Regions from separate parts of the Mesorhizobium yinganensis genome, predicted to be linked through region 1. Evidence: predicted binding sites of a transcription regulator. Region 1 holds the regulator's gene; each other region holds the start of a gene.
What was found. The regulator LexA, encoded in region 1, represses DNA repair genes until DNA is damaged. The targets are predictions, from matches to a motif close to TGTTCNNNNTGTGTTCNG.

Region 1 (7,986 bases):
GCTGACCATGCGCAACCTCGCCATTTCAGCCATCATCGTACTGGCGGTCACCCCGCACGAAGTTATCGGGCCGAGCTTCCAGATGTCCTTCGCGGCAACGGCAGCGCTTGTCGGAGCCTATGCGTTCTGGACGGGACGGCGCGGCGGCACCGGATCGTTTCAGCCCCGGCGCGGCCTGGTTTCGCTTGCCGTGCGGCATGGCGGCGCTGTTGTCGTAGGGCTCCTGCTGACTTCCCTGGTCGCCGGCCTGGCGACGGCAGCCTTCGGCGCCTATCACTTCCAGCGCATCGCACCGCTCAGCCTAGTGGCGAACCTCGCGGCCATGCCGATCGTATCCCTGGTTGTCGTGCCCTTTGCCGTGCTCGCGGCGGTCGCTATGCCGTTTGGCCTCGACGGGCCGTTCCTCGACGTGATGGGCAAGGGGATCACGGCGATGATCGAAGTCGCGAGATGGTTTTCCGCTCGCTCACCGGTCGATGCGGTGGGGCTGATATCGGGAAAATCCGTGGTTCTTCTGACCATCGCCCTGATCGTGGCGACCGTGACGACGACGTGGCTGAGGCTTTTCGCACTGCCTTTCGCGCTCGCCGGATTGTTGATGTTGGGCGCGACGCGCACCCCCGACGTGTTGGTATCCGAGGACGGCCGGCTGGTCGGATTTCTGACCGGCGAGGGCCTGATGGCGGTGAATCGGCCTCGGCCGAATGTCTTCACGGCCGAGAACTGGAAACGAACGCTCCAGGCGGACGGAATTCATAAGCCGGCGAATGATTTCGGCCTGAATCCGCCGATGGCGTCCGCTGAAAGCATCGTCGCAGGTGTCGGAAGCAAAGAAGGCACCAACCATGGACTCAACCGCACCCGCGGCGCATCCGATGGACTTCCTTCTGTACAGAAGGTGGCCTCTACTGAAGTCCACAATGAGGGTGAGTTCATGAATTCTTCACCCGGCCAGCAACCGACGGATGATTCATCCAGCGCCTTCCTCTGCGATGACATAACCTGCGTCGGCTGGCATCCATCCGGCGCCGCGATCATCCATACAACCGATCCCGAGGAGGCACGGATCGCCTGTTCCTTTGCCGGCGTCATAATTCTCGACGATGCGACCATTCCGCTCAAATGCGCCAACCCAGCCGTCGCGGTGGTCACGAAGCGCGCGCTTGCTCGGAATGGCAGCGCCGCGGTGTATCTGCCTTCGGGCAGCGATGGCACCGCCGAGGTGCATTTCGCCATCGCAACGCCGGATCGTCCTTGGCATGGCAACCGCGCATTCTCGCGCGAGTCTCGGGGACTGCCGCCCTACCAGCGCAAGCCGGCGGTCCCGGCGCCCCCGGAAAATCAGTAGCGACGGATCAAGCCGACAAGCTTGCCTTGCACACGGACCCGGTCCGGACCGTAAATGCGCGTCTCGTAGGCGGGATTGGCGGCTTCGAGCGCGATGGAGGCGCCTTTTCGGCGAAAACGCTTCAGCGTCGCCTCCTGGTCGTCAACCAGCGCGACGACGATCTCTCCGGGTGTGGCCGTGTTGGCATTGCGGATGATCACCGTGTCGCCGTCAAGAATGCCGGCCTCGATCATCGAGTCGCCCCTGACCTCCAGCGCGTAATGATCGCCTGCGGACAACATTTCGGGCGGCACCGATATGGAATGCGTCCGGTGCTGGATAGCATCGATCGGCACGCCCGCCGCGATCCGGCCCATGACCGGTATCGCAATTCCCGAACCTGCCTCGTCATTGCTCGCGACTGGCGCACGCGAAGGTTCGGCCGGACGCTTGCCGAGACTGCCTTCGATGACGCTCGGCGAAAATTTCTTTGCCGAGTTGAGGCCGGGAGCAATCGAATCGGGCAGGCGAAGCACTTCCAGCGCCCGCGCCCGGTTCGGCAGCCGGCGAATGAAACCGCGTTCCTCCAGCGCCGTAATCAGCCGGTGGATGCCGGATTTCGACGCCAGATCAAGGGCTTCCTTCATCTCGTCGAAGGACGGCGGAATGCCGGACTCCTTCAGTCTCTCATGAATGAATAGCAGGAGTTCGTGTTGCTTGCGTGTCAGCATCTCGGCCCCGTCAAGAATCGCACCAAAACAAAACCAGAACAAAACACTATCTGTTCCAGTTGTGTTCCGCAACCGTTAAATATCGGGTTAAGAGGCGGGCAACCAAGATATCAAAATCGAGCGCCAGCGCTGACTCTCTCGAGACTTGGCCGGTTGCCTCCGAGAAGACCGTGGATTTCAGGCCTCTTCCCAGAGATCTTGCAGCAGCTCCCGGTCGTAGCCGGAACTGGCCCGGAACAGTTGCCGCGTATAGGCATGGTCGAACCGTCCGGCGGCAAGGTCGGCGCTGGCCAGCGTCTCCAGAATGCGGCCGCGATTCATCACCGCCAGACGACCGCACATGTAGGAAACCACCGCCAGATTGTGGCTGACCATGATGGTGGTGAAGCCGCGCTCGCGCCGCAGGCGACGGAGCAGGTTGAGCACTTCCGCCTGCACCGAGACGTCCAGCGCGGAGGTCGGCTCGTCGAGGAGAAGAACGCGGGGCTCCAGGACAATGGCGCGGGCGATCGCCACGCGCTGGCGCTGGCCGCCGGAGAGCTGGTGCGGGAAGCGGAAGCGATGTTCGGGTTTCAACCCGACATCGGCCAGCGCGCGCTCGACACGTTTCTCCACGTTGGTCAGCCCGTGGATGCGGGCCGGCTCCGACAGTATCTTATCGACGGTATGGCGCGGGTGGAGCGAGCCGTAGGGGTCCTGGAAAACCATCTGGATCAGCCGTCGCTGCGCATGGCTGCGCGAAAGCGAGACAACGGCTCCACCAATGCGGATCGTTCCGGAATAGTCGCCGATAAGGCCGGCGACTGCGTTCAACACGGTCGACTTGCCTGATCCGGACTCGCCAACCAGCCCGAACGCCTCGCCTTCGGCGATGGATAGCGACACATCGCGGACTGCGTTGAGCCGCCGCGCGCCCTTGCCGAAGCTGATGCCTAGTCCGTCGATCTCGATCATCGGCGCGGTCATCTTGCCCAGCTCGCATCGCGTTGCAGGACGGGCAGTTCCGGCCGGTCGTCGCCGAGGCGCGGCGAGGAAGCGAGCAGGCCCTTTGCGTAGGGATGCTGGACCTGATGCAGTTCGCTCGCCTTGACGGTTTCGACCACCTTGCCGGCATACATGATCATCACACGGTCGCAGAAGGCCGAGACCATGCCGAGGTCGTGGCTGATCAGGATCAGGCTCATGCCGCGCTCGCGAACCAGGTCGTCCAGAATTGCCAGAACCTGGAGCTGCACGGTCACGTCAAGCGCCGAGGTCGGCTCGTCGGCGATCAGCAGTTGCGGCTCTGGAATGAGCATCATCGCGATCATCACGCGCTGGCCCATGCCGCCGGAAAGCTGGTGCGGATAAAGGTGATAGACGGCCTCCGGGTCGCGGATTTTGACCGCTTTCAGCGCCTCGATACTTTTCGCGCGGGCAAGCGCGCGATCCCTGGCGACATGCAGCCGAAACGCCTCCTCGATCTGCTGGCCGACCGTCATCACCGGATTGAGCGAAAATTTGGGATCCTGAAGCACCATGGAGATGCGCTTGCCGCGGATCTTCGGCATCTCTTTTTCGGGCACCTTGAGCAGGTCCATGCCCACGAAGGAAAGCCGGTCGGCGCTGACCCGGCCGGGCGACGGCACCAGCCGCATGATCGAGCGGCCGGTCAGCGATTTGCCGGAACCCGATTCGCCGACGATGCCCAGCCGTTCGCGGCCCAGCGAAAAACTGACGCCACGCACCACGTCCACAAAACCCTGATAGGTCGGGAAGGTGACTCGCAAATTCTCGACGTCGAGGATCGGCGCGCTCATGAGCGTTTCGGGTCCAGCACGTCGCGCAGGCCGTCGCCGAGCAGGTTGAAGCCGAGGCTGACGACGAATATGGCGATGCCGGGGATCGTCGCCACCCACCACTGGTCGAGCAGGTAGTCGCGGCCGGTGGAGATCATGGCGCCCCATTCCGGCGTCGGCGGCTGCGCGCCGAGGCCGAGGAAGCCGAGACCGGCGGCGGTCAGGATGATGCCCGCCATGTCGAGCGTCATGCGCACGATCACCGAGGCAGTGCAGAGCGGCACGACATAGTGCCAGATGATGCGGAAGGGGGAAGCGCCTTGCAGGCGCGCTGCCTTGACGAAATCGGCGTTGCGCACGGTGATCGTCTCGGCGCGGGCAATGCGGGCGTAGGGTGGCCAGGACGTCAGCGCGATGGCGATGATGGCGCTTTCCAGCCCCGGCTTGATCGCCGCGACGAAGGCCAGCGCCAGGATCAGCCGCGGGAATGCGAGAAAGATGTCGGTGACGCGCATCAGCACCACATCGACCGCGCCGCCGATGTAGCCGGAGATGGTGCCGATCAAGAGGCCGATGGGCACGACGATTACCACGACCATGATGACGATGGTGAGCGTGATGCGAGCGCCCCAGGCGACGCGCGAGAGGATGTCGCGGCCGAGTTCGTCCGTGCCGAACCAGTGCCCGGCGCCAGGCGGCTGAAGCCGTGTCGACAGCGACTGCAAGGTCGGCGATTGCAGCGGCAGCACCGGCGCAAGCACTGCGATAAGGATCAGCGCAAGCACGATCGCGAAACCCACCATGGCCAGCGGATTGCCGCGGAACGCCAGCCAGTTGCGGTACCAGTGGCCGAACGAGGCCTGGCGGCGCGAACCGGGCGTATCGGTGAGTAGCCAGTCGCGCGCCGTCATGCCCGCGCCCTCGGATCGAGCAGTCGGTAGAGCATGTCGCAGAAGACGTTGAGGCAAACGAAGATCGCACCGATCAGCATGGTGCCGCCGAGTACGGCATTCATGTCGGCGTTGAACAGCGAGCGGGTGATGTAGAGGCCGAGGCCCGGCCAGGCGAACACCGTCTCCGTCAGCACGGCTCCTTCCAGCAGGGAAGCATAACTCAGCGCCACGACGGCGATCAGCGGAACGACAATGTTGCCGAGCGCATGGCGCCAGACGACGCGGCGTTCCGTCATGCCCTTGGCGCGTGCGGTCAGGATGTACTCCTGGTTCAACTGTGCGAGCATGAAGCTGCGGGTCATGCGCGAGACATAGGCGAGCGTGAGATAGCCGAGCAGGCTTGCGGGCAGGATGAGATGGGACAGCGCGTTGAAGAACACGTCCCAATCGCCGGAGATGGCGCTGTCGACGGTGATAAGCCCGGTTATCGGCTCGACCAGCCCGTCATAGGCGATGTCCAAGCGTCCGGGACCGGCGACCAGGTCGAGCCACGAATAGAGGACCAGGAGCCCCACAAGGCCCATCCAGAAGATCGGGATTGAATAGCCGACGAGGCCGATGACGCGGGTCACGTGGTCGATCCAGCGGCCCTGGTTGGTGGCGGCGACGACGCCGAGCGGAATGCCGATGACAACGCCGATCAGCGTCGCGGCGGTGGCGAGTTCGAGTGTGGCAGGAAAAAACTGTCCGAGGTCGTATAGGACCGGCTGCGAGGTCATCGCCGACGTGCCGAAATCGCCGCGTATCACCTTCATCAGGTAGATCCAGAACTGCTGGTAGACCGGCAGGTCGACGCCGAGTTCCTGCCGTACCCGCTCATAGGCCTCGGGCGGGGCGCGGTCACCGAGGACGGCGAGGACCGGATCGATCGGCACCACCCGTCCGATCAGGAAGGTGATGAAGATGAGGCCGATGAGCGTGAGGATCAGGATGCCGAGGAAGCGGAAGACCTCATAGGCGATCTCGGCGCCGCGCGGCTGCCAGGCGGCAGCCGCGCGTCCCGTCGCTGTCGTTTCACCGGCCATCAGGGGTGCGGTCTTCCGCTACTTGGTCACGTCGTAGAGGAATATCAGATCGGCATTCGGCCCCGAAAAAAATCCTTTCACGTTCTTGCGCAGAACCGTCTGCTCGCTCTCCTGGAACATGTTGATGAAGGGGCCGGATTTCTGAAGCTTGGTCTGGAGGTCCAGATACATCTGCTTGCGCTTCTCGACGTCGGCTTCCTGAAGTGCCGCCTTCGTTTCGGCGCTGATCTCCGGGATGTCCCAACTGTTGCGCCAGGCCAGCGGTTTGGACGCCGAATTGTCGCTGTTGTCCGGATTGTTGGCAAAACTGTCGGCGTTGGAGTTCGGATCGAGATAGTCCGGCCCCCAGTACATATAGATCATGTCGTGCTGGCGGGCGCGGTACTTTGTCAGCACCTGCTTCACCTCGGCGGCGTTGATCGTCACCTTCACGCCGCCCTCCGCGAAGGTAGACTGGATCGACTGGGCGATGCCGGTGAAAGGCTGTGTGTTGCCGGTGTCGAGCTGGATTTCGAAGCCGTTGGGGTAACCCGCCTCGGCAAGCAGCGCCTTGGCCTTGGCGGGATCGAACTTGTAGGGATTGTCCTCAAGCGAGGCATAGAAGCCTGCCGGCCAGAATGCCTGGTGCACGATGAACTGGCCCTTCAGGAAGGAGTCGGCCATGCCCTGGTAGTCGATTAGCCAGCGAAGGGCTTCCTGCACCTTGAGGTTCTTCAGCGGCTCGATCTTCTGGCTGAGGCCGAGATAATAGACCGTCGCCTTTGGAAACTGCTCGACGACGAGGTCCGGATTGCCTCCGATGCCCTTGATCTGGTCGGGCGTGAGGTTGCGGGCGATGTCGATGTCGCCCTTCTCGATCAGCAGGCGTTGGGTGGAGCCTTCCGGCACATGCCGGACGATCACACGTTCCAGCTTCGGGGGACCAAGGCGGAAATCCGGGTTGGCTTCCAGGATGACGGACTCGTTGGCTTTCCAGGAGCGCATCTTGTAGGCGCCGGAGCCGGCCGAATTGGTCTTCAGCCAGTCGTGCCCGAGATCACCGTCCTTCTCATGCGCCATCGCTTCCTTCTTGTCGACGACCGAGGAGGTCACGGTGCTCATCAGGTTGAGGATGTAGGTCGGCGCATACTTCTCGGAGACTGTGAACTGCACCGTATGCTCGTCGACCGCCTTGACCATGTCCTTGACGTTTTCGGCGTTCCAGCCGAGCGCCTGGAAAAGGTAGGCGGGGGTCAGGTTGAGCAGGATGACGCGCTGCAGCGAGAAGGCGACGTCCTCGGCCGTCACCGGGTTGCCGGAGTGGAATTTCAGGTTAGGCTTGAGCTTGAAGGTGAAAACCTTGCCGTCGTCGCTGACCGAATAGCTCTCGGCCATTTTCGGCACGAGGTTCTTCATGTCGCCGATCTCGAGGCCCATCAGGCGGTCATAGACATTGACCGCAATCTCGGAATTCGAGAGTTCGTAGATCTCGGCCGGATCCATGGTCACGATGTCGTCGATGGCCTTCGCCATCACCAGCGTGTTGGCCGGCGTGTCGGCGAAAGCCGGCATCGTGAGCATCGATGTGGCTAGAAGCAGTCCAAGAAGCATGCGTTTCATTGTGCCGTCTCCCATTTTGTCATGCAGCTTCGCTTAGTTGGCCGGGCCTCCGGGGCCGAGCCGCACACCGGGGCGAAGGTTCTTGTATGTGACCTTTTCACCCCGGCAGAAATTGGCGCCGGGCGCCTCGACCACGATCGTCTCCTTGGCGATCGGGTCGAAATCGGCCCGGAAATGCACAGTGCTTTTCAGCGCGATGACCGCATGGTCCTTCGGCTCGATGCCGACCTCGCGCAGCAATTGCTGGTCGAGACACTGGTAGCGGACGCTGCAAACGGCGACCTGCACGTCGGATTTTTCGTCGAGGATGCGCAGGCGCGCCATCTTGCCGAGCGACACGGTTACGCCGCCGAGAATGGCGCCGTGGCATGTGAAGGTGCCGGCGGAAAGCGCCTCGACCCGGACCCTGGCCGGGAAGGGTTCAGAGTCGTAGCCGTAGCGGCCGCCGAGCACGAGGTCGATTTCCGCGCCAACGCCGGCTTCATGCGCTTTGTCCGCCGTTGGCGGATCCCAGAGCAGGCCGAGTGCTGCGTCGCGCAAACCTGAGTCCACCATGGCGCGCAGCAGCCCCGT
Region 2 (7,986 bases), on a different contig from region 1:
GCCACGTCGCGATGCGCACCACGGAGGGGTTCAAGCAGATCGACGTGCTCTACCGCCGCGTCGACGACGCTTTCCTCGATCCGCTGACGTTCAATCCCGAGTCGACGCTCGGCGTGCCGGGCATCATGGATGTCTACCGCGCCGGCAACATAACTATCGCCAACGCACCCGGCACCGGCATTGCCGACGACAAGGCGATCTATTCCTACATGCCGGACATCGTCGAGTTCTACACCGGCCGCAAGGCCATCCTCGGCAACATACCGACCTGGCGCTGTTCCGAGCCGAGCAGTCTAAAATATGTCCAGGAGCATCTTGCCGAACTGGTGGTCAAGGAGGTTCACGGCTCCGGCGGCTACGGCATGCTGGTCGGTCCGACCGCGTCCAAGAAGGAGCGTGAGGAATTCGGCAAGAAGCTGGCCGCACGCCCCTCCAACTATATTGCACAGCCGACATTGGCGCTGTCGACCTGTCCGATCCTGACCGAAAAAGGGCTGGCTCCCCGCCACGTCGACCTGCGCCCCTACGTGCTGGTCTCCGACCGCGTCCAGATCGTGCCCGGCGGCCTGACGCGCGTGGCGCTCAAGGAAGGGTCGCTGGTGGTGAATTCGTCGCAGGGTGGGGGGACGAAAGATACTTGGGTGTTGGATGATTGAGAGAGCGAATAGCGAATAGGGAGTAGCGAATAGGGAAGAAGGGTGGACCCAAAGGCGACAATAAATTCGTACAGGGATTTGGTGGTTTGGAAAGCTTCGGTGGAACTGGCTGTGACATGTTATTCCGTGACGAAGTCGTTCCCAAACAGCGAAGTCTACGGGATGACATCACAAATACGAAGGTCATCTGCATCGATTGCCGCAAATATCGCCGAGGGGCATGGGCGGGAAAATACCGGTTCGTTCATTCAGTTTCTCCGCGTGGCGCAAGGCTCGCTCAAAGAATTGGAAACGCATCTAGTCATTTGTGGAAGAGTAGGTTTGATGCCGGATGCCGACACCACCCGGCTTCTCGCCCAAACCGACGAGATCGGAAGGATGTTGCGCTCGATGGTCAGGAGTCTGCAGCGGAAGTCATGAGAACGCGCGCTTTTTCTCCCTATTCGCTATTTGCTATTCGCTATTCGCTTACCCGCAGGGTCCCCTGATGCTTCTGGGTCGCACCGCCAACGGCCTCTACTGGATGAACCGCTACATCGAGCGGGCGGAGAACATGGCGCGGCTGCTCGATGCGGGGCTGCGCATGGCGCTGACGCGCACGGCAAGTTCGGCCGAGGAGTGGAACTCCGTCGTGGTCAGCGCCGGCTGCGAGTTGTCCTTCCGTAACAGGCATTCGCAGGTCTCGGCGCCGGCGGTGGCCGATTTCCTGCTGCGCGACGCGACGAACGCTTCCAGCGTGCTCTCGTCGATCGACACGGCGCGCAGCAACGCGCGCATGGTGCGCACCGCGCTGACCCGAGAGACGTGGGAATCGATCAACGAGGCGTGGATGGCGATCAAGCGCGCGCTGGCGCGTCCGGTCGACGAGCGCGACCTGCCCAGCGTGCTCGACACCATCAAGCGCGAGACCGCTCAGATCCGCGGCACGTTCCACGGCACCATGCTGCGCAACGAGATTTTCGATTTCTCTCAGCTCGGAACCCTGATCGAGCGCGCCGACAACACCGCGCGCATCCTCGACGTCAAATATTACGTGCTGCTTCCGTCGATTCACTGGGTCGGCTCGTCGCTCGACAACTACCAGTGGGAATCGATCCTGCGCTCGGTGTCGGCACACCGTTCGTACCGATGGGTCTACGAGGCCGACTACAGGCCCACCAACATCGCCGAATATCTGATCCTCGACGCCCGCATGCCGCGCTCGCTGGCCTTCTGCTATCGCAACCTCGCCGACAGCCTCAAATTTCTCGAGGAAGCCTACGGCGTGCGGCACGAGTGCCATGAGACGCTGGCTGCGACCACGGCCAAACTGAAGGGGGCGACGATCAAGCAGATTTTCGATTCGGGCCTGCATGAATTCCTGACGGGCTTCATTCAGGACAACAACCGCCTTGGCGACGAGGTGGCTCGCAGCTATCGGTTCTATTGAAGTTTCACGATCGTCCGAGTTTCATTCCTTCCATGCGCCTCAAGATCACGCACCGCACCGAGTATCGCTACGATGTCCCGGTCCAGTACGGGTTGCAGCGGCTGCGGCTCACGCCGCTGAGCGGCCCGACACAGGCGATCGTATCCTGGGCATTGGCGATTGACGGCGCCCGCGAGGAGCTTCGTTTCGTCGACCAGTTCGGCAACGATACGCGCCTGGTCAGCGTCGAAGGCGATCCGCATGTCGTGGCGGTCGAGGCCGGCGGCATCGTCGAAACCTTCGATACGGCTGGCGTCACCGGTCCGCATCAGGGGTTCGCGCCCCTCTGGCTGTTCCAGCGCCAGACCGATCTGACCGCGCCCGGCGAGGAAATCCTGCATCTTGCCGAGATCATCGCAGCCGCCAGCGAACTGGACCGGCTGCACGACCTGATGGACGCGGTGGCCGCCCGTATGCACTACGTTCCGGGCGCGACCGATTCCGCCACGACGGCCGAACAGGCGTTGAAGCTCGGCGATGGTGTTTGCCAGGACTATTCCCAGATTTTCGTCGCCGCCGCGCGCTGCCTCGGCTTCCCGGCGCGATATGTCAGCGGTTACCTGTTGGTGGACGGCACGGTCAATCAGGTTGCCAGCCATGCCTGGGCCGAGGCGCATGTCAGCGCGCTCGGATGGGTTGCGTTCGACGCCGCCAACAAAATTTCGCCGGATGAACGTTATGTCCGCCTCGCCGTCGGCCGCGACTACCGCGAGGCCACGCCAGTTTCGGGCATTAGGCTGGGACAGGCGTCGGAAGCGCTTGCGGTCCAGATCACGGTAGAGCAGTAATCCGCTGCCTGCGGCAATGCAGGGGACGCGGGATTCGGGCTGACCGCCGAGTTTGAACATCGATACGCCCGAGCCGGAATGCTTCGATGACCTATTGCGTCGGCCTCAAGATCGATCGTGGGCTCGTGTTCATGTCGGACACGCGCACCAATGCCGGCATCGATTCGATCTCAACCTTCCGCAAGATGCATGTTTGGGAAAAGCCCGGCGAGCGCGTCGTGGTATTGATGTCGGCCGGCAATCTCGCCACCACCCAGAACGTCGTCAGCCTGCTCAACGGCCGCGCCAAGCCGCTGGAAGAGCGCAAGCCGGCGGTGCTGGAGACGCCGTCCATGTACCAGACGGCGCGCCTGATCGGCGATACGGTCAAGGAGGTCATCCTCGATTCGTCGCCGACCGGCCAGAAAGCCGACAGCTATTTCAACGCCTCGTTTATCCTGGGCGGCCAGATCCGCGGCTCGGTGCCGCGCCTGTTCATGATCTATCCCGAGGGCAATTTTATCGAGTCGACCGACGACACGCCGTTCTTCCAGGTCGGCGAGACCAAATACGGCAAGCCGATCATCGTCAGGACCTACGACCGCGAGATGAGTTTTGCGGAAGCCGTGAAGCTGCTGATCGTTTCGTTCGATTCCACGCTGAAGTCCAACCTGTCGGTCGGCCTGCCGCTGGATCTGCTGTTCTACGAGAAGGATGCCTTCCAGGTCAGAATGCAGAAGCGCATCGGCCAGGACGATCCGTATTATCGAACGGTTTCCGATGGTTGGTCGAATGCGTTGAAGAACGCCTTCAAGAGCCTGCCGGACTTTCCGGAGACGTAGGCGCAGCCGGAACCGCGGCGGAAACGGGCTCAGTTCGGCGGCTGGTCGTGTCAGCCAAGATCCTTTTCCGCCAGTTCACGGAATGCATCGGGCACTGAGTGGGCGCCGCCCAGCATGGCGCCGTAGGTAACGGCATCCGACCCGAAACGTTTGCGGATGGTGTCCATCGCCCGGTCGGCCGACCATCGTGCCGCCCCCCGTCTGGTGCCGGGCCTGCGGTTCTCGTCGGCAAGGCCGAGATCGAATTCAAGTTGCAGATGCGGTCGCACATCGAGGCCTGAGACCGAAATGGCGAGCAGGGAGATCGTTCTTTCAGCCGGATGATCTGCGAGCGCGCCGCGCACCAGTTCCTCGGCGATCTCGGCGAGTGTCACCGTCGCCGAAACCGGTGCGTCGAGGGTGATGGAACGCGTGACGGAACGCAGGTCGGAGAAGCGCACGCGTGCGGTGATCGTGCGGCCAGAACGTTCCTTGGCGCGCAGCCGCGTTGCCACCCTGTCGGCCAGATGCAGGAGCGTCGGGCGCCAGACCGAAGGCTCGGCTGATTTTCGGCCGAGCGCCGACTGTGCGCCTGCCGACTGCGCACGGCCATGCGTCTGAACGCCCCTTGGGTCGCGGTTCCAGGCCAGCGCGGCAAGTTTGTCTCCGGCTGCGGTGCCGAGCAGGCGCTCGAGCGACCAGCCCGGCGTGTGCGCGAGCTGGCCGATCGTACCGACTCCAATGTCTGCCAGCTTTTGCCGGGTGACCGGGCCGACACCCCACATGAGATCGACCGGCAGGTCATGAAGGAATTCCAGCTCCGTGGTCGGATCGACGACGACCAATCCATCGGGCTTGGCGACCTGTGACGCGATCTTCGCCAGATGTTTGGTCCGCGCAACGCCGACCGAAATGGGCAATCCGAGTTCGGAACGGATGCGTTTTCGGATGGTTCCGGCGATCTCGGCTGGCGAGCCGAACAGATGCGTACAGCCGGCCACATCGGCAAAAGCCTCGTCGATCGAGATACGTTCGACCAGCGGCGTGAAATCGCCGAGCACGCCGATGGCGGCATCGCCAAGCCGCTGGTATTCATGGAAATGACCGCCGACGAAGATCAGGTCCGGGCACAATTCGCGAGCCTTGCGGCCGGGCATGCCGCCGCGAACGCCGAATGCCTTTGCTTCATAGGAGGCCGCGAGGACAACCCCGCCGCCCACGGCGATCGGCTTGCCACGCAGCGCTGGATTGAGCAACTGCTCCACCGAGGCGTAGAACGCATCCAAGTCCGCATGAAGGATTGTGCCCGACGCGCTCACGCCAATTTTCCGTCACAACCGTCGCAGAAGGTCCGACTTCGACAAGAACAAAATAGGAACATTGTTCCTTGAGTTCGTCAAGGCAGGATCGCTTGAAACGATTTCGAAGAATTGAGTCGCATTCGCGATGTGCGGAGGCCGTGTCGTGCGAATGCTTGAGATCCCTGAAGTTCGACCTGGCTTCAGCCCTTGAGCATCTCCGCCACGCGCGGCGCGAAATAAGTCAAAATACCGTCGCAGCCGGCGCGCTTGAAGGCGGTGAGCGATTCCAGCATGGCTTTCTCGCCGTCGATCCAGCCATTGGCGGCTGCGGCTTGAATCATCGAATATTCGCCCGACACCTGGTAGGCAAAGGTCGGCATGGCGAACTCGTCCTTCAGCCGGCGGATGATGTCGAGATAGGGCAGGCCGGGTTTTACCATCAGCATGTCGGCACCCTCGGCCAGGTCCTGCTCCGCCTCCCGCACGGCCTCGTCCGAATTGGCGTGGTCGAGATAGTAGGTTTTCTTGTCGCCCTTCAGCAGGCCCTTGGTGCCGATGGCCTCGCGGTAGGGGCCGTAGAAGGCGGAGGCGAATTTGGTCGCGTAGGACATGATCGCCACGTCCTGGAAGCCGGCGTCATCGAGCGCGTCGCGGATCGCGCCGATACGGCCGTCCATCATGTCGGAGGGCGCGATGATGTCGGCGCCCGCCCGCGCTTGCAGCACGGCAGCGGCCGCGACCTGGGCGACGGTCTCGTCGTTGACGATAATGCCTTCGCGCAAGATGCCGTCATGGCCGTGGCTGGTGAACGGGTCGAGCGCGGCGTCGGTGATGACGCCGATCTCCGGCACGGCTGCCTTGATGGCGCGGGTTGTCCGGTTGATCAGATTGTCTGGGTCGAGGATCGCCGAACCGGTCTGGTCGCGCAACGAGAGGTCGACATTCGGGAAGGTCGCCAGCGCCGGAATGCCAAGTTTCGCGGCGCGTTCGGCTTCCTTGACGGCGATGTCGATCGACATGCGGGAGACGCCGGGCATGGCCGGGATATCCTCTCGGCGGTTCTCGCCGTCGATGATGAAGATCGGCCAGATCAGATCGTCTACCGTCAGCCGGTTCTCCTGCACCAGCCGGCGCGACCAGTCGGCCTTGCGCATGCGGCGCAGCCGGCGGCTCTGGGTGATCTCGTCGACGCTGCGGGTGCCGACGGATAGGGCGGGGGCGTGCTTGTTCATGGCGCTGTCTCCAGGGCGGCCTCTTAGCATGGACGGGGATGGCGACCAATGCGACCGGTTGCGCGCCGGACGGGATTATTGCGGCTGGCCGTTGCCGGAAAGGATCTGCAGCGTTCCGGCCATCGCCTTGCGGAATGCGTCGTCGAAGCTGACGCCGCGCTGCGTCCATTCATAGACCTTGCCATCGTGGTCGATGCGCCACTCGGCTATCCAGCCGCGCTCCTCCTCGCTCCAGGTCAACCCGCCTGCAAGCGCATGCGCGCCGTCGTAGCGGGCGGCGATGGCGTCGAGGTCGGCGAGGTCGACCTTCGGCAGGGTGTTGGCATTGAGCGCAGCACTTGAAAGGGTCGCGGCGTCCGGCAGATCGACGGGCAGCGCAAGCGGCTCCCCGGCGGCTGTAAGCGACTGGCGCATGTAGTTGCCGTCGCCGCTGTTGCGCGCCACGACGAAGGACCGGGCGACCTGCTTCACCGCGAGGAAGACCATGATGCGCGGGCGCTCCGCCAGCCACGGCTTGTGCCCCAGCTTCTGCAGGAAAGCGTCGATGCGGGCGCGGTCGAAGGCACAGGTAAGATCGTGAGGCCGGTCGTAGGTTCCCTGCTCGTCATGAATGGGAACATCCTCCATGCGGTCGCGGTAGCGGAAATCGCGGATGAATGATCCCGCCCGCGACAGCGCCGCCTGCACGGACGGGTTCTCGGCCAGCTTCGGGTCACCGCTCACCTTCACAAGCACCCTGCGAAAGCATTCTTCCAAACCCGGCCTCCGGTTGGTTTCGCCGGTGCCCGTGACGATTGCCCGGGTGGTATAGAGCGATGTCAGGTCGAGTGCGCGGGATGGAACGCTGGCACAGATGGCTGCGAAAAGCGTTGCCAGGAACAGGAAGGTGGGCGCTGCCCGCATATGGAGCCTCAATCAATGTCCCGCCGCGGCGCTTGTCGCACGATCCGGTTGCAAACGGCAACCCGATCCGGCGCGTCGGGCTGCTCATTCGACGCGAACGGTATGGACAGCGCTGCCGCCGGCGTTGACGCGCTGCCTTGTCGTCCTTAGCACTGCTTGGGCGGTGAAGAGGGGACGAGAATCGGGACGAGCATGGATTTTGGCGGAGCAGACGAAATCCGTTTCGAGAGGATCGGCGTCGCCGGCGTGATCACGCTGACACGCCCGAAGGCGCTGAACGCGGTCACGCATCAAATGATTCTTGCCCTGTCGAAGGCGTTTTCCGCCTGGGAGCGGGACAAGGATGTCGCGCTCGTGGTGATCAAGGCCGAGGGCAGGGCGTTCTCGGCGGGCGGCGATATCGCCGATGCCTATCGCGCCATGCGGGCGGGAAACCGGCCGGTGCAGTTCTTCGCCGACGAATACCGGTTGAACGCAGCACTTGCGCGGTTCCCAAAACCCTGCGTCTCGCTGATCGACGGCATCGTCATGGGTGGCGGCGTCGGCATTTCCTGCCACGGCTCGCACCGGGTGATGACGGAGAAGGCGCTGTTTGCCATGCCGGAGGTGGGCATCGGCTTCTTTCCGGATGTCGGCGGCAGTTTCCTGCTGTCGCGCCTCAAGGCGAGCTACGGCATGTATCTCGGCCTGACCGGCGCGCGTATCCGTTCGGGCGATGCGCTGAGGGCCGGCATCGCCACCCACACGGTCGAGTCGGCCGCGATCGGCGACGTGTTCGACGAATTGTGCAAGGGCGTCGCGCCCGACAAATGCCTGAAGGGTTATGCAAGCGCCCCGC
Region 3 (7,986 bases), on a different contig from region 1:
CGGAAAACGACCACGCCTTCCTGCGGGCCTGCGGCTGCAGCGTCGCGGTCGCCAACGCCCTGCCCGCCGTAAAGGAAACCGCCGACCTCGTGACCAAGGGTGCGCGGGGACGCGGCGTGGAGCAACTGGCCGCCGAGATCGTCGAACGCGACCACGATCTCGGCCGGGCACCGCGCAACCGAATCGTCATCGGACGGGATGCGAAGGACAAGGTCGCCGAGTTGCATCCCGCGGACTGCGTGCTGATCGCCGGCAGTTCCGGTATCGGCAAATCGACGCTGGCGACCGCCATCACCGAGCTTTGCCGCGAGAAGAAATTCCAGTTCTGCGTGGTCGATCCGGAAGGCGACTACAGCGAGCTGGAAGGCGCGGTCAATGTCGGGGAGGCCGCCAAGGCGCCGGACATCGAGCAGGTGCTCGACCTAATCGGCAAGCCCGATACCAACCTTGCGATCGAGGCGCTGGGCGTCGAACTCGACAAGCGACCAGAGTTCTTCGCCGAGTTCCTGTCACAATTGACCGGGTTTCGCGCCCGCTATGCCAGGCCCCACTGGCTGATCGCCGACGAGGCGCACCACATGCTGCCGAAGCCGCGCGACGGCACATCGTTGGCGCTCTCCAACCAGTTGCCGGGAACGATCCTGATCACCGTGCATCCCGACGCCATGTCGCCCGAGGCGCTGAAGCTAGTGGGCGTGGTGATCGCACTCGGGCCGAAGGCGTCGGACGTCGTCAAGACCTTCTGCAAGATCACCGGACGCAAGGCACCCGCCAGACTGAAAGCGCCCGACAGCGATTCCGTGCTGTTCTGGCGGCCGGGCCGGGAAAAACGGCCGCGAATCGTCAAGGCCGAGAAACCGAAACAATCGCGAAAACGCCATACCCGCAAATACGCCCAAGGCGAAATCGACGAGGCCGGCAGTTTCTATTTCCGCGGGCCTCGCAAGGCGATGAACCTGCGGGCGCACAATCTGATGATGTTCGTGCGGCTCGCCGAAGGCGTCGATGATAAAACCTGGCAGCACCATCTCCGCGCCGGCGATTATTCGGACTGGTTCCGCAAGCAGATCCGCGACGACGAACTGGCCGACGAAACGGTTGCCGTCGAGAAGGACAAAAAGCTTTCGCCGGAGGAGAGCCGCAAGCTGATCGCCGAGGCGGTAAAGCGCAGATATACCGGCCCCGCCGAAGCGCCTGACTGAATGGCGCGTCTGGCCTGCGATGAGGCAGCGCTTCTGCACCAATGAATTGTCTCTTCGTTTCCGCAATGCTGCATTGCAGCAAACGTGCTTTTCCGATAGGTCGGACGGGTCCATCCTCCAGCGTCAACAAATCTCTCTTCTTCCCGAGTCCTCATGCGCCTGCCCATCCTCGCGCTCGCCGTTGCATCTTTCTGCATCGGGACCACCGAATTTGTGATCATGGGTCTGCTGCCCGAGGTCGCCGCCGATCTCGGCGTGTCGATCCCCGCGGCCGGCCTGCTGGTCACAGGCTACGCGCTGGGCGTGGTGATCGGCGCGCCGGTCATTGCACTGGCCACGGCAAGGATGCCGCGCAAACTTGTGCTGGTCGGCTTGGCGTCGCTATTCGTCATCGGCAATCTTCTGTGCGCCATCGCGCCGAACTACTGGATGCTGATGGCGGCGCGCGTCGTCACGGCCTTCGGCCACGGAGCCTTTTTCGGCATCGGGTCGGTGGTGGCCGCTAGCCTGGTGCCGAAAAACCAGCAGGCGAGCGCCATGGCGATGCTGTTCGCCGGGCTGACGCTCGCCAACATTCTGGGCGTGCCGGCGGGCACCGCCCTCGGCGAGGCCTTCGGCTGGCGGTCGACCTTCCTGGCCGTTGTGGTCATCGGCCTTGTCTCGGTCGCGGCGATCTCGTGGCTTGTGCCGAACAATGTCGCGCCGCCGAGCGGCAGCGGCATCGCCGGCGAAATCCGCGTGCTCGGCCGGCTGCAGGTATGGCTCGCCATGCTGATCTCGGCGCTCGGCTCGGGCGCGCTGTTCGCGGTCTTCACCTATATCAAGCCGATCCTGACCGACGTGACCGGCGTCTCCGTTCCGGCCGTGACATGGATCCTGCTGCTGTTCGGCGGCGGCATGACCGTCGGCAACATCATTGGCGGCAAGCTGGCGGACTGGCGGATGATGCCGACGATCATCGGCTCGCTGGTGGCGCTGGTCGCCATGTTCCTCGTCCTGCATAAGGTTGGACCGTTCCCCTGGCTCGTCATCCCGATGGTCTTCCTGTGGGGTCTGCTGACCTTCCTGCCCATCCCAGCGCTGCAACTGCGCGTCGTGGACAGCGCGTCCGGCGCGCCGAACCTCGCCGCGACGCTCAACCAGGGCGCTTTCAACATGGGCAATGCCGCCGGCGCCTGGATCGGCGGCGCGGCGCTGACGCTCGGCGTGTCCTACGCCAATCTGCCCCTGGTCGGCGCGGCCATCGTGCTGCTGGCGCTCGGCGTTGCCCTTGCGTCGCTGCTGATCGAACGCGGCGGCCGGATGACGGTGGCGGGCGCGTCAACGATCGGGTAACCATGCCTGGGCCACAATTCCAGTGGATGGGCTTCCGGAACGAATCGCGAACTGGTATTGCCTGACCTGAGTTTCTGCGAGTATCCGACCGAAACCGAATCAATCGACCGACGCGCGAATGGACAACAACGACCTCTTTTCCAACATCGGTGGACAGCCGCCGCAGCGCCCGTCGCGGCCGGTCGACCCGCTCGTCGCCGCGGCCCGCAAGACGCCCGTCTCCAAGGACGGCAGCGAGGGCTACGACGCCAGCCATATCGAGGTGCTGGAAGGGCTTGAGCCGGTGCGCCGGCGGCCGGGCATGTATATCGGCGGCACCGACGAAAAGGCGCTGCACCACCTCTTCGCCGAAGTCATCGACAATTGCATGGACGAGGCGGTGGCCGGCCACGCCAGCTTCATCGAGGTCGACTTCTCCGCCGACGGCTTCCTGACCGTCACCGACAATGGCCGCGGCATTCCGGTCGATCCGCATCCGAAATTCCCGGGCAAGTCGGCGCTCGAAGTCATCATGTGCACGCTGCACGCCGGCGGCAAGTTCGACTCGAAGGTCTATGAGACCTCCGGCGGCCTTCATGGCGTCGGCGTGTCGGTGGTCAACGCGCTCTCCGACCTGCTTGAAGTCGAGGTCGCGCGCGGCCGAAAACTCTACCGGCAGCGCTTTTCGCGCGGCGTGCCGCAGGGCGGGCTGGAGCAGCTTGGCGACGTTCAGAACCGGCGCGGCACCAAAATCCGCTTCCATCCCGACGCCGACATCTTTGGCAAGGGCGCAAAATTCGAGCCGGCGCGGCTTTACCGCATGGCGCGTTCGAAGGCCTATCTGTTCGGCGGCGTCGAAATCCGCTGGTCCTGCGCGCCGGAACTGATCGCCGACAAGGACAAGACGCCCGAAAAGGCGGTCTTCCACTTCCCCGGCGGGCTGAAGGACTATCTGGTCGCCACGCTGGGCGACGAGTTCCAGGTGACGCGCGAGGTTTTTGCCGGCAAGAGCGACAAGCAGGGCGGCCACGGCTCGATCGAATGGGCCGTCACCTGGTACGGCGGCGACGGGTTCCTGAACTCTTACTGCAACACCATCCCCACGCCCGAGGGCGGCACGCACGAGGCCGGTTTCCGCGCCGTGCTGACGCGCGGGCTAAAAGCCTATGCGGACCTGACCGGCAACAAACGTGCCTCGGTGGTGACGCCGGAAGACGTGATGATCTCGGCCGCCGGCATGCTGTCGGTCTTCATCCGCGAGCCGGAGTTCGTCGGGCAGACCAAGGACCGGCTGGCCACGGTGGAGGCCATCCGCATCGTCGAGACGGCGGTGCGCGATGCCTTCGACCACTGGCTGGCCGACAATCCGCAGGAAGCGACAAAGCTTCTCGACTGGGTGATCGCGCGCGCCGACGAGCGCGTGCGCCGCCGCCAGGAGAAGGAAGTCAGCCGCAAGAGCGCGGTGCGCAAGCTGCGCCTCCCCGGCAAGCTGGCCGACTGCACGCAGAGTGCGGCGCAGGGCGCGGAAATCTTCATCGTCGAAGGCGATTCCGCCGGCGGCTCGGCGAAGCAGGCGCGCGACCGCGCCAGCCAGGCGGTGCTACCGCTGCGCGGAAAGATCCTCAACGTCGCCAGCGCCGGCAATGACAAGCTCGCCGCCAACCAGCAGATCGCCGACCTGATCCAGGCGCTCGGCTGCGGCACGCGCTCAAAGTACCGTGACGACGATCTGCGCTACGACCGCGTGATCATCATGACCGACGCCGACGTGGACGGCGCCCACATCGCCTCGCTGCTGATCACCTTCTTCTACCAGGAGATGCCGCAGTTGATCCGCGACGGCCATCTCTACATGGCCGTGCCGCCGCTCTATTCGATCCGCCAGGGCGGCAAGGTCGCCTATGCCCGCAACGACGCGCATAAGGACGAACTCTTGCGGACAGAATTCACCGGGCGCGGAAAAGTTGAGATCGGCCGGTTCAAGGGTCTCGGCGAGATGATGGCGGCGCAACTCAAGGAAACCACGATGGACAAGAGCAAGCGCACTCTGCTTCGCGTGGATGTCGACGAGACCGATCCCGAAGGCACCAAAACCGCCGTCGATTCGCTGATGGGCACCAAGGCCGATGCCCGCTTCCGCTTCATCCAGGAGCGCGCGGAGTTCGCGGAGACGGAAGAGCTGGACATCTGAGATGCCCCGCTTTCAGTGCATCCTTCGACGCTCGCCCGCCGATGTTTTGGTCTTGCTCGCCTACGCCCCTAAGGGCCCGCACGACGGGTCGGGGCTTTAGAGCAAACAGCAACGGGCGAGCCTCGAAGAACGCACTGAAAGACCGATGATCGTCCGGCCGAGACCGAACATTTTTCAGCTCTTCTTCGTTATGCACGGGTCGATCGTTCCGCGCATCCTGCCGCAGATCATCGGTTTCGCCGCCTACTCTGTCCTGGTCGTCGAACTGGTGAGCTGGTTGGCGCTCGACATGAGCGACTTCAACATCGCGCCTTTCGGCCTGATCGCCATCACGCTTTCCATCTATCTCGGTTTCCGCAACAACGCCGCCTACGACCGCTGGTGGGAAGCGAGGAAACTCTGGGGCCAACTGGTCTTCGACATCCGCAATCTTTCCCGCGGCGCGATTTCGCTGATCGAGGACCGTGACCGCCATCGTCCGCTGCTGATGAACGCGCTCGCCTTCTGCCATGCGCTGCGCGGCCAGTTGCGAAAGGTCGATGCAACCACGGAGACGAAGGCGTTCATCGGCTCAGAGGCCGACGGCCTTGCGCGCCACGCCAACCGCGCCGACGAGTTGGTGCGCCGCATGGGCCGGCAGATCAACGCTGCCCGCAAGGACGGCGCCATCGATCCGATCGGCTTCCGCATCCTCGACGAGCGGCTGTCGTCGCTGGCGGCGGTGCAGGCCGGCTGCGAGCGCATTGCGGGAACGCCGCTGCCGTTCGCCTATACGCTGCTGCTACAGCGCACCGCGTATGTCGTCTGCCTGCTGCTGCCGTTCGGCCTGGTGCCATCGACCGGCTGGGCGACGCCGCTATTCACCGCCCTGATCGCCTACACCTTCTTCGGCCTCGATGCCCTGTCGGAGGAACTGGAAGACCCGTTCGGCACCGAGGCCAACGATCTCGCGCTGGACGGGCTCTGCCGTGTGTGTGAGATTTCCGTACTGGAGGCGCTCGGCGAACGCGCGTCGCCGATGCTCGCGCCAAAACGGCATTTTTTCTCTTAGCAGGCCGCTCCCATCAGTTGATTTGCCTGGCACCTATGCCGCCGCGATCGCCAGCGCGTGGTCGCGCGCATTTTCGCGCAGCACGTCGAGATGGATGGATTTCAGCAAACTCGCCAGTTCGCCCTCAGCGTTCGGCCCACCGAGTTCCCTGAGCATCAGCCACGACACTTCCTGCACGCCGGCGACCTGCTTGCCCTTCGCCACCTCGCGCCAGATCTTCAGCGCTCGCATGATCACACCATGCGTGGCGGCGCCCAGCCCGGCGCCACGCATCAGCGCCGCGACCGCTCCATCGCCGCCGCCCGACAGCAGCGAACGCACGCGATGTTCCGCCTGGCCGGTCAGCACGACCATCGCCGAGCCGAAGAAATCGATCTTGCCATGCGCCACGGCGCGGATCAGGAAGGAGGCGGTCAGATCGCCGCGCAGGCGAAGATGCTCGATCAGGGCGACATGTTCGTCCGGCCGGGTGCCGTCGATCACGGTGATCGAGGCTTTTATGCAGGCGTCGCGGGTGATCCGTTGGGCGCGCGCCGAGCCCATCAGCGCGCAGACCAGCGGCGAGCGGCTCAGCGCCTCCCCGACCTTGACCAGCAGCATATGCCGGCAATCGGACGGCAGGCGGCTGTCGCCAATCATCGCTTCGCGCACCGGTGCTGAATCGCCGAAACGCTCGGCGATGCGGCGAAAGCTGATGGACGCGATGTCGGCGCCCGGATTGGCAAGCAGTGCCAAACAGGCATCCGCCTCCCCCACCTCGGCCAATGCGGCAGACACCGACATGGATATCGCGGAACGCTGGGCGATCAGCACCTGCGTTGCCGAAGAACCGGAGGCCACCCAGTCGATCAGGTCGAGATCGGTTATCAATGGCGAACGGCCGATGATCAGGCTGGCGACCTCCGGCTGGTCCGAAGCCAGCGCGCTGATGATCTGCAAGGGCGCGTGACGGCTCATCGACAACGCTTCAGCCATGGCCAGCCGGACTTTCCAGGACGGATCGTCGAGCAGCAGCGTCAAGGCAGACTCGGCGGCGCAACGGTCCTCCAGCGAGAACTGATTTTCGATGAAGGCCCGCGCCAGAAGCCCGGCCGCATAGGCCCTTTCGGAGACACGCGCCGTGTGGACCCATTTCAGAAAATTGGAAACGATCATTCAGACTACCCGTTGCCCCTGGACTCGCTACTTGCCCCTCTTCAGACGGTAGGCAAAAATGGTTTACGAACCGTTTTATGGTTAACCAACAGTTCAAGGGGCCAGGCGACGCTCGCCTGTTGCAACTCGCGCGTTCTGGGTCGCAAGGTAATTAGACAGTCGAAAGCGGCGTGTAGAAAAATCTCCAAAATTGACAATCCTGAGCCATCTTGTAATTTCTTCGTCAACAGCATGGAGACGCGGGAGCAGCGGTGTCTATCCGGGAGGAACTGGCGCATACTGAGACGGCTTTGACCTCCGCGGAGCAGAAGATCGTGCAGGCGCTGCTGGCGGACTATCCGATGTCCGGCCTCGGCACCGCGACGCGGCTGGCGCGCCAGGCCGGCGTCAGCGACCCGACGGTCATGCGCCTGATGATCAAGCTCGGCTACGGAAAATATTCGGATTTCCAGTCGAAGCTGCTGGAGGAAGTCGAGTCGCGCCTGCATTCGCCTCTGCTGATGATGGAAGCCAAGCGGCCCGCCAATTCCAGCGGGGGGACGGCGCTCGGCTACTACAATTCGGTCGCCGAAAGCCTGGAGCGTACCCGAACCCAGACGCCGTCCCAGGCCTACACGCGGGCGGTGTCGATGATCATAGAGGCCAAGGGGCAGGTCGTGCTGCTCGGCGGCCGTTTCAGCCGACACATCGCCTCGATGCTGGCCGGCTACCTCGTTCAGTTGCGCAGCGGCGTACGTGATATCGAGCAGCTTTCGCCGTCGGATTTCGACGTGCTGATCGACATGGGCAAGCGCGACCTGCTGGTGGTGTTCGACTACCGCCGTTACCAGGCGGATGTGGTCAGCTTCGCCCGACAGGCGCATGAGCGCGGCGTCGGCATCCTGCTGTTCACCGATCCGTGGCTGTCGCCCATCGCCGAGTTTGCCGACCAAACGATGGTGGCGGCGATCGACGCCGACTCGCCCTTCGACACGCTGGCGACGCCGGTAGCGCAGATCGAGGCGGTGCTGGCGCATGCGCTCGGCTTGCATGGCGCGTCGATCAGGGGCCGCATCGAGGATATCGAGGCGATC
Region 4 (7,986 bases), on a different contig from region 1:
AGGTCCAGGGCTTCTAGGCGCGACTTGACGTCGACGGCCGGCTTCGGCTCGGAACGATAGCCGAGGCCTTTCAAAATATCCTCGATGTCCTCGCCGGTGGCGCCGAGGATCGACATCATCGCCGGTGTGACCAGGAAGGCGCTGCCGTCGAAGGCACCATCGGGGCGCAGGCCGGTGCCGGGCTTCCACGACAAAGCCGGACGGATCAGGTCGGCCAGACGCTCCAGAATGTCGACGCGAACGGCCCGGCGGCCAAGGATGCGGAAACCGGCGAGAGCGTAAAACGCCTTGTCGAACACGGCATTGACCAGAACAGACGTGCGGCCGGCGGCAAGCATGTGGACAACGTCGCCAAAGCCGGGCTTGTCCTTGCCGTCATTCTTCAGCGACCAGAGCAGCGTGATGATGCTGGCGGGCGCCGGCTTGATGAGGGCTGGAACAAAGATGTGGTAGGCGCCGAAGCGCACGCCGAGCCGGCGCAGCGCAGCGCGGCCTTCCTGGTCGAGCGACTTCACCTCGTCGGTGATGTCGCGGCGGTTGATCAACCCGAACTGCTCGACCAGCCGGAAGGCGATGCCGCGGGCAATGCCGGTCAGTTGATCGGCCTGCTTCAAATCGATCAGCGGCTTCAGCAAGGTCTCGATCTGGAACGTTACGAAACGCTCGGCCCGCGCCGCGACCTTGTCGCGTGCCGGTCCCGTCAACTGCTCGTCGGCGAGCAGGATGACGCGCGGCTTCAGCGCGTCCTCGGTGGCGGCCAGCGTGCCGATCGGCGCGCCGATCCAGCGCAGGATGCCATCGGAGGCCAGCGCGATGTCGTGATTGGCGCACAGCGCGAATTTTTCGGCGCGCGTCTCGAACTCGGCCGCCAGCGCCTTTTGGGCAGCGGCGCGCACCGCCTTGGCGTCCTCGCCGCCGGCGCTCTGGTCGGCGGTGAAACGGAAGCCCTGCAGGTCGCCGACATGGTGGCCTTCGACATTCACAGTTCCGGACGGGTCTATTTCGGCTTCAAGCATCGTATTTTCTCTAAGGCGCCGCATGAGGACGGAAGTCCTGCGATCAACGAAGCGTTTCGTCAACCGCTCATGCAGCGCATCCGACAATCTGTTTTCGATCTCGCGCGTTTTTTCCTGCCAGTGCAGCGGATCGGCCAGCCAGCCAGGCCGGTTCGACACATAGGTCCAGGTGCGGATCTGGGCGATGCGGTTGGAGAGCGTGTCGATATCGCCGTCGGTGGAATCGGCGCGACGCACCTGCTCGGCCATGTAATCCTCGTCGACATGGCCGCGCCGGGCGATGTCGGTGAAGATCGAGCCGACGAGTTCCGAATGCTGCGCGGGTGCGATGCGGCGATAGTCGGGCAGCGAGCAGACGTCCCACAGCAAAGCTACCTGCTGGCGGCCGACAGCCAGCCTCTGGATATCGGGATCGCGGGCGAGTTGCTCCAGCGCGCGGGCATCGACCGCGGGCAGCGCGCGCGTCAGCCCCTCGACCGGCGTCGGCGTCTCGATCGAATGCCGCAGCGCGTCGAGGCTGGAGAAGTCGAAATGCGCGGTGCGCCATTGCAGCACCTTCACCGGCTCGAAATCGTGGCCCTCGATCTTCTCCACCAGATCGTCGTCGAGCGGATCGACCTGGCCGGTCACACCGAACGTGCCGTCCCGCAGATGCCGGCCGGCACGCCCGGCGATCTGGCCGAGCTCCGCCGCGGTCAGCGCCCGGTACTGGAACCCGTCGAATTTCCGGTTCTGGGCGAAGGCGACATGATCGACGTCGAGATTGAGGCCCATGCCGATCGCGTCGGTGGCGACGAGATAATCCACGTCGCCGGACTGGTAGAGCGCAACTTGCGCGTTTCTGGTGCGCGGGCTGAGCGCACCGAGTACCACCGCCGCGCCGCCGCGCTGGCGGCGGATCAGTTCTGCGATGGCATAGACCTCGTCGGCGGAGAAGGCGACGATGGCCGAGCGGCGCGGCAGGCGGGTGAGTTTTTTCGACCCTGCATAGGCCAGATGCGACAGGCGCGGCCTTGTCACCACCGAAATGCCGCGCAGCAGTTTTTCCAAAATGCCGCGCATGGTGGCCGCACCCAGCAGCAGCGTCTCCTGCCGCCCGCGCAGATGGAGGATACGGTCGGTAAAAATGTGGCCGCGCTCCAGGTCGCCGGCGAGCTGGATCTCATCTATGGCGACGAAAGCCGCGTCGGTCTCGCGCGGCATGGCCTCCACGGTGCAGACGGAATAGCGCGCGCCGGCCGGCGTGATCTTCTCCTCGCCGGTGATCAGCGCGACCTTGTTGGCGCCGACCTTTTCGCAGACGCGGCCATAGACCTCGCGCGCCAGGAGCCGGAGCGGCAGGCCGATGACGCCGCTTTCATGGGCAACCATTCGCTCGATGGCGAGATGGGTCTTGCCGGTATTGGTCGGCCCCAGAACGGCGGTCACATCGCGCCCGGAAAGGATCAGCGGGTCGGTCTTGAACTGGTGGAGATTCATCGGATCGGAAATCGGCCCTTCGTCAGGGTTGCGGCGCGGCACCCGGAAACAGCCGGGTCACGGGATCTAGGCAAGCCGTCCCCTCCCGCCACAGATAGGGTTTTCGGGCTGGAAACGAAAGCCTTAGTTTTCTGCTCGGTCGGTTGATTCGCGGAACGAGTCTGGAACGAAACGGAGACGAATCGCTGACTCCGGCTGATTCAGGGTTTGTTCCTTTGGTCCATGGCTAGTCCGTTCGGGCTATCTTGTTGATCCTGAATCCAAAATCGATTCAACGGAATCCTTCACCGGCACGCTCGAAGCGTGCAGCTAAACCCTTGTACAACCGCTTTTTTTTGCGTGTCGGCAGCGATAGAGTGTGAGTCGTGGTCAAGGAGGGAATTTTGCCATGTCAAAGCGATTGATCGCTGAATTTATCGGTACGTTCTGGCTTGTGTTGGGTGGTTGCGGCAGCGCCGTGCTGGCCGCGGGTTTTCCCGAGTTGGGCATCGGGTTTCTTGGCGTTGCCCTGGCGTTCGGACTGACCGTGCTGACAATGGCCTATGCGGTGGGCGGCATTTCCGGCGGTCATTTCAACCCGGCGGTGACCGTGGGACTGTTTACCGGCGGCCGGTTCGAGGCAAAGGACGTCATTCCCTACATTATCGCGCAGGTGGTGGGCGCGATCGTCGCGGCAATCGTTCTTTATGCGATCGTCAGCGGCAAGGCGGACTTCGCCGGCGTCGGCGGCTTCGCCTCCAATGGCTACGGCGATGCGTCGCCGGGCAAATACTCTTTGCTGTCCGGCCTGATCATCGAAATCGTCATGACGTTCATCTTCCTGTTCGTCATCCTGCGGGTGACGTCGGGTGACGTTCCCGCCGGCTTCGCGCCGATCGCCATCGGCCTGTGCCTGACGCTGATCCACCTTATTTCGATCCCCGTGACCAACACCTCGGTCAACCCGGCCCGCTCGACCGGCGTGGCGCTATTCGCCGAAGGTCCGGCGCTGGCGCAGCTCTGGCTGTTCTGGGTCGCCCCGCTGATCGGCGGCGCGTTGGCCGGCATCGTGCATTCGGCGCTGTTTGGGAAGAAGTGAGGGCCGGGTCTCCCTCCCCCTTGAGGGGAGGGTGGCCGCGTAGCGGCCGGGTGGGGTCGCCGCGGCCAAACTCCACCCTCGCTTTGCGTCGGAGCATTTCATCACCGACCCCACCCCGCGTCAAAAACCTCGCGTTCCGCTCGGTTTTCTCCGCGACCCTCCCCTCAAGGGGGAGGGTAAGCCCCGGGCAATGTCGGCATCACGTAATATACTGCCCGCCATTGGCCGTGAGCGTCGAGCCGGTGATGAAGCCGGCCTCGTCGGAGGCGAGGAAGACCACGCAGCGGGCGATCTCGTCCGGCTCGCCGAGGCGGCCGACCGGGATTTGCGCCACGATCGATTCCCGTACCTTTTCCGGCACGGCCATCACCATGTCAGTGCCGATGTAGCCCGGCGCGATGACGTTGACGGTGATGCCCGCGCGGGCCCCCTCCTGAGCAAGCGCCTTGGTGAAGCCGATGTCGCCGGCCTTGGCGGCGGAATAGTTCGCCTGGCCCATCTGGCCCTTCTGACCATTGATCGACGAGATGGTGATGACCCGACCGAATTTGCGGTCGCGCATGCCGGTCCACAGCGGATGCGTCATGTTGAAGGCGCCGCTTAGGTTGGTGTCGATGACCTCGCGCCACTGCTGCGGGGTCATCTTGTGGAACATGGAGTCCCGCGTGATGCCGGCATTATTGACCAGCACCTCGACCGGGCCGAGATCGGCCTCGACCTGCTTGATGCCGGCTGCGCAAGCGTCGTAGTCGGCGACCGACCATTTGTATGTTTTGATGCCGGTCTCGGCGGTGAACTTTTGGGCCGCCTCGTCATTGCCCGCATAATTGGCAGCAACTTTGTAGCCGGCGTTTTTCAAAGCAATTGAGATGGCGGCTCCGATTCCACGAGAACCACCGGTGACCAACGCTACTCGTGCCAAGTTTTTCTCCCTCTAGTTGACGCCCAGCTTATCGGCTTCGATTGCCAGTTCTTCATCAGCCTCGTTCGTGAAGGCTTCAGGCAGCCTACGCAGTTGCGCACCAGCTTTCCAGTTCCGCGGACGCATTTTGGGCATAAACCACGCGCACGCCTCGACCTGCACCCAATAGCGCCGGCGTGCGACACAGCCACAATACCCGTCATCCTCGTATCCGAACTCGACGCCACAACACTGGCAGATGTCGTGCGACGGGGTTGCAGCGTCCGCACCCCAGGGCAGATTGGGATAACAATTGTAGCCGCAGACGCGACAACGATAGCGGTCTGCGACCTCTGTGAAAGAAGCGACCTTATTCAGCGTCGCCTCCCAGCCTCAGTTCAAATCGCCTCGACGCACATCGCGACACCCATGCCGCCGCCGATGCACAGAGTCGCCAGACCCTTCTTGGCGCCGCGGCGGCGCATCTCGAAGACCAGCGTATTGAAGACGCGGGCGCCCGACGCGCCGATCGGGTGGCCGATGGCGATGGCCCCGCCATTGACGTTGACGATATCGGGGTTCCAGCCCATGCCCTTGTTGACCGCGCAGGCCTGGGCGGCGAAAGCCTCGTTGGCCTCGACCAGATCGAGGTCGCCGACCGACCAGCCGGCCTTCTGCAGCGCCTTCTGCGAAGCGGGGATCGGGCCGGTGCCCATGATGGCCGGATCGACGCCGGCGGTCGCCCAGGAGACGATGCGCACCAGCGGGGTGAGACCGCGGCGGGCGGCTTCGGCCTCCGTCATCAGCAGGGCGGCGGCGGCGCCATCATTGAGGCCGGAGGCATTGGCGGCGGTCACGGTGCCGTCCTTGTCGAAGGCGGGGCGCAGCTTCTGCATGGCGTCCAAAGTCGCGCCGTGGCGGATGTATTCGTCGCTGTCGACGATCGTGTCGCCCTTCCTGCCTGGAACCGTGACGGCGACGATCTCGTCCTTGAACTTTCCGGCCTTCTGCGCGGCCTCGGCCTTGTTCTGCGAAGAGAGCGCGAACTGGTCCTGCGCGTCGCGGGTGATCTGGAACTGTTTTGCGACGTTTTCCGCCGTGTTGCCCATGTGGTAGCCGTTGAAGGCATCCCACAGCCCGTCCTTGATCATCGTGTCGATCAGCTTGAGGTCGCCCATCTTGGTGCCGGCGCGCAGATGCTGGCAGTGGGCCGACAGCGACATCGATTCCTGTCCGCCGGCGACGATGATTTTTGCATCGCCCGAAGCGATCTGCTGCATGCCGAGCGCAATGGCGCGCAGGCCCGAGCCGCAGACCTGGTTGAGGCCCCAGGCGGTGGCCTCCTTCGGCACGCCGGCCTTGATCGCGGCCTGCCGCGCCGGGTTCTGGCCCTGGCCGGCCGTGAGCACCTGGCCGAGAATAACCTCGTCGACTTCGCCGGCCTCGACGCCGGCGCGCGCCAGCACTTCCTTGACCACGACGCTGCCCAGGTCATGCGCGGGGGTTGCGGCGAAAGCGCCGTTGAAAGAGCCGACCGGGGTGCGGGCCGCGCTGGCGACGACGATGGCATCGGACATGCTTGCTTCTCCAGACCTTGGCGACGGCCTTGCCGTCCTGTTTCCCTGGACTTCATGTGGCCTTGTCCCACGGGCCGTGTCAAACTGGAAAATCAGGGGGCAGGCATGCGTGGCGCGAAGCCGCATCCATGCTGCGCAGCATTTTTCCTGTCGCAATGCCACCCGGAAATCCCGCACCGCACAAAGCGCTTGGATTTGTGACGGTTTTGCGCGTATCCTCCCCGGACGCGCAATCGTTACCGGCCGCTTACCCAGCGGCACGGTATCCCCGGGAGGACGTTGATGGCCGCGAAGGACGAACCCGTCGTCATCAAGAAATACGCGAACCGCCGTCTCTATAATACGGGCACAAGCACTTATGTGACGCTTGAGGACCTTGCCGGCATGGTGAAGCGCGGCGAGGATTTCAGCGTGCAGGACGCCAAGACCGGCGAGGACATCACCCATCCGGTGCTGACCCAGATCATCTTCGAGCTGGAGAACAAGGACGGGCAGAACATGCTGCCCATCCCGTTCCTGCGGCAGTTGATCTCCTTCTACGGCGACCAGATGCAGATGATCGTGCCGAGTTTCCTCGAACAATCGATGTCGGCCTTCGCCAAGGAGCAGGAACGCTTTCGCGAGCAGATGAAGTCGGCCTTCGGCAAGACGCCGGTCGACCTGATGAAGATGGCGCCGCCGATGAAGGCGCTGGAGGAGCAGACGCGCCGCAATATGGAGCTGTTCCAGAACGCCATGCGGATGTTCACACCCTTCCCCGGCAGCACGCCGGGCACCACCGCGCCCGAACCGGCTGAGAAGAAGCCTTCCGAAAAGGCGGACGACCTGTCCGAACTGAAGGAACAGATCGCCGCGATGCAGCGCAAGATCGACTCGCTGAGCTGAGTGGAACTCCAGGGGACAGTTCACTTCATTCCGCAGAAAGACGCGGCGCTTCAAGGTTGACGCGGGCGGAATCAAGTAAACTGTCCCGGCACTCATTTGCCTGCACCCTCCGTCACATCCGCATCACCGATTGAGGAATATTGCATTGCGTCATCGCCCGCCCCGTTGCGGGTGGACGGGCGGAGTGCTGTACTGCTTGAAAAATCGGGGACTGAATGATGTCGCTCTATCTTGCCGCCCTGCTCATCGGCATCGTTGCCGGGCTGCGCGCCATGACCGCGCCGGCGGCCGTCAGTTGGGGCGCGGCGCTCGGCTGGCTCCCGGGGATTTCGGCAAGCTGGGCGGCCTTCATGGGCTACCGCTTCACGCCGTGGATCTTCTCAATCCTTGCGCTGGCCGAGTTCGTTACCGACCAATTGCCGTCGACGCCGAGCCGGAAAGTGCCGCAGCAGTTCGGCGCGCGCATCGTCAGCGGCGGCTTCTGCGGCGCGGTGATCGGCGCGGCCAGCGGTGCGACGATCGGCGGCGCCGTCGCCGGCATCATCGGCGCTGCGATCGGCACGTATGGCGGGGCGGAAGCGCGTGGCCGGCTTGCCGCTATGTTCGGGCAGGACCGGCCGGCGGCCGTGATCGAGGACGCGGTCGCCATCGTGCTCGGGCTGGTGGCGGTCTCGGTGCTGACATGACCGGGAAATTCGACGCGATCGTCATCGGCGGCGGCCAGGCCGGCCCATCGCTGGCCGTGCGGCTGGCGAATGCGGGCAACCGCGTCGCCATGATCGAGCGCAAATTCCTGGGCGGCACCTGCGTCAACACCGGCTGCAAGCCGACCAAGACGATGGTCGCCAGTGCCTATGCCGCCCGCATGGCGCGGCGCGGCGCCGACTACGGCGTGGTGCTGGGCGAAATCGGCATCGACATCAAGCGCGTCATGGCGCGCAAGGAAAAGGTAACGCTGGATTCGCGCAACGGGTTGCGCGATTGGCTGGCCTCGACGCCCAACGTCACGTTTATCGAGGGCCACGCAAAATTTCGCGCGCCCGGTGAGAT

Region 2: the regulator LexA is predicted to act here: its motif matches at 5,075-5,092, upstream of dinB (DNA polymerase IV).
Region 3: the regulator LexA is predicted to act here: its motif matches at 2,573-2,590, upstream of parE (DNA topoisomerase IV subunit B).
Region 4: the regulator LexA is predicted to act here: its motif matches at 2,647-2,664, upstream of ABMA59_RS15060 (helicase-related protein).

Annotation. Positions count from the first base shown of each region.
Region 1 is NZ_JBEBMH010000027.1:71,233-79,218, reverse strand. It holds gene ABMA59_RS29955 (ComEC/Rec2 family competence protein) at 1-1,348, shown strand, start outside; gene lexA (transcriptional repressor LexA) at 1,342-2,058, opposite strand; gene ABMA59_RS29945 (ABC transporter ATP-binding protein) at 2,236-3,024, opposite strand; gene ABMA59_RS29940 (ABC transporter ATP-binding protein) at 3,021-3,857, opposite strand; gene nikC (nickel transporter permease) at 3,854-4,747, opposite strand; gene ABMA59_RS29930 (ABC transporter permease) at 4,744-5,814, opposite strand; gene ABMA59_RS29925 (ABC transporter substrate-binding protein) at 5,833-7,413, opposite strand; gene ABMA59_RS29920 (M81 family metallopeptidase) at 7,447-7,986, opposite strand, start outside.
Region 2 is NZ_JBEBMH010000010.1:52,688-60,673, reverse strand. It holds gene ABMA59_RS18860 (circularly permuted type 2 ATP-grasp protein) at 1-656, shown strand, start outside; gene ABMA59_RS18855 (four helix bundle protein) at 717-1,076, shown strand; gene ABMA59_RS18850 (alpha-E domain-containing protein) at 1,144-2,085, shown strand; gene ABMA59_RS18845 (transglutaminase family protein) at 2,118-2,912, shown strand; gene ABMA59_RS18840 (proteasome-type protease) at 2,999-3,733, shown strand; gene dinB (DNA polymerase IV) at 3,784-5,031, opposite strand; gene hemB (porphobilinogen synthase) at 5,214-6,245, opposite strand; gene ABMA59_RS18825 (DUF2066 domain-containing protein) at 6,321-7,148, opposite strand; gene ABMA59_RS18820 (enoyl-CoA hydratase/isomerase family protein) at 7,341-7,986, shown strand, end outside.
Region 3 is NZ_JBEBMH010000006.1:290,785-298,770, forward strand. It holds gene ABMA59_RS14860 (HAD family hydrolase) at 1-1,202, shown strand, start outside; gene ABMA59_RS14865 (MFS transporter) at 1,356-2,537, shown strand; gene parE (DNA topoisomerase IV subunit B) at 2,656-4,707, shown strand; gene ABMA59_RS14875 (bestrophin family protein) at 4,853-5,758, shown strand; gene ABMA59_RS14880 (DUF2336 domain-containing protein) at 5,792-6,913, opposite strand; gene ABMA59_RS14885 (MurR/RpiR family transcriptional regulator) at 7,165-7,986, shown strand, end outside.
Region 4 is NZ_JBEBMH010000007.1:24,859-32,844, reverse strand. It holds gene ABMA59_RS15060 (helicase-related protein) at 1-2,495, opposite strand, end outside; gene aqpZ (aquaporin Z) at 2,884-3,573, shown strand; gene phbB (beta-ketoacyl-ACP reductase) at 3,773-4,495, opposite strand; gene ABMA59_RS15045 (acetyl-CoA C-acetyltransferase) at 4,873-6,051, opposite strand; gene phaR (polyhydroxyalkanoate synthesis repressor PhaR) at 6,334-6,936, shown strand; gene ABMA59_RS15035 (DUF4126 domain-containing protein) at 7,155-7,622, shown strand; gene ABMA59_RS15030 (FAD-containing oxidoreductase) at 7,619-7,986, shown strand, end outside.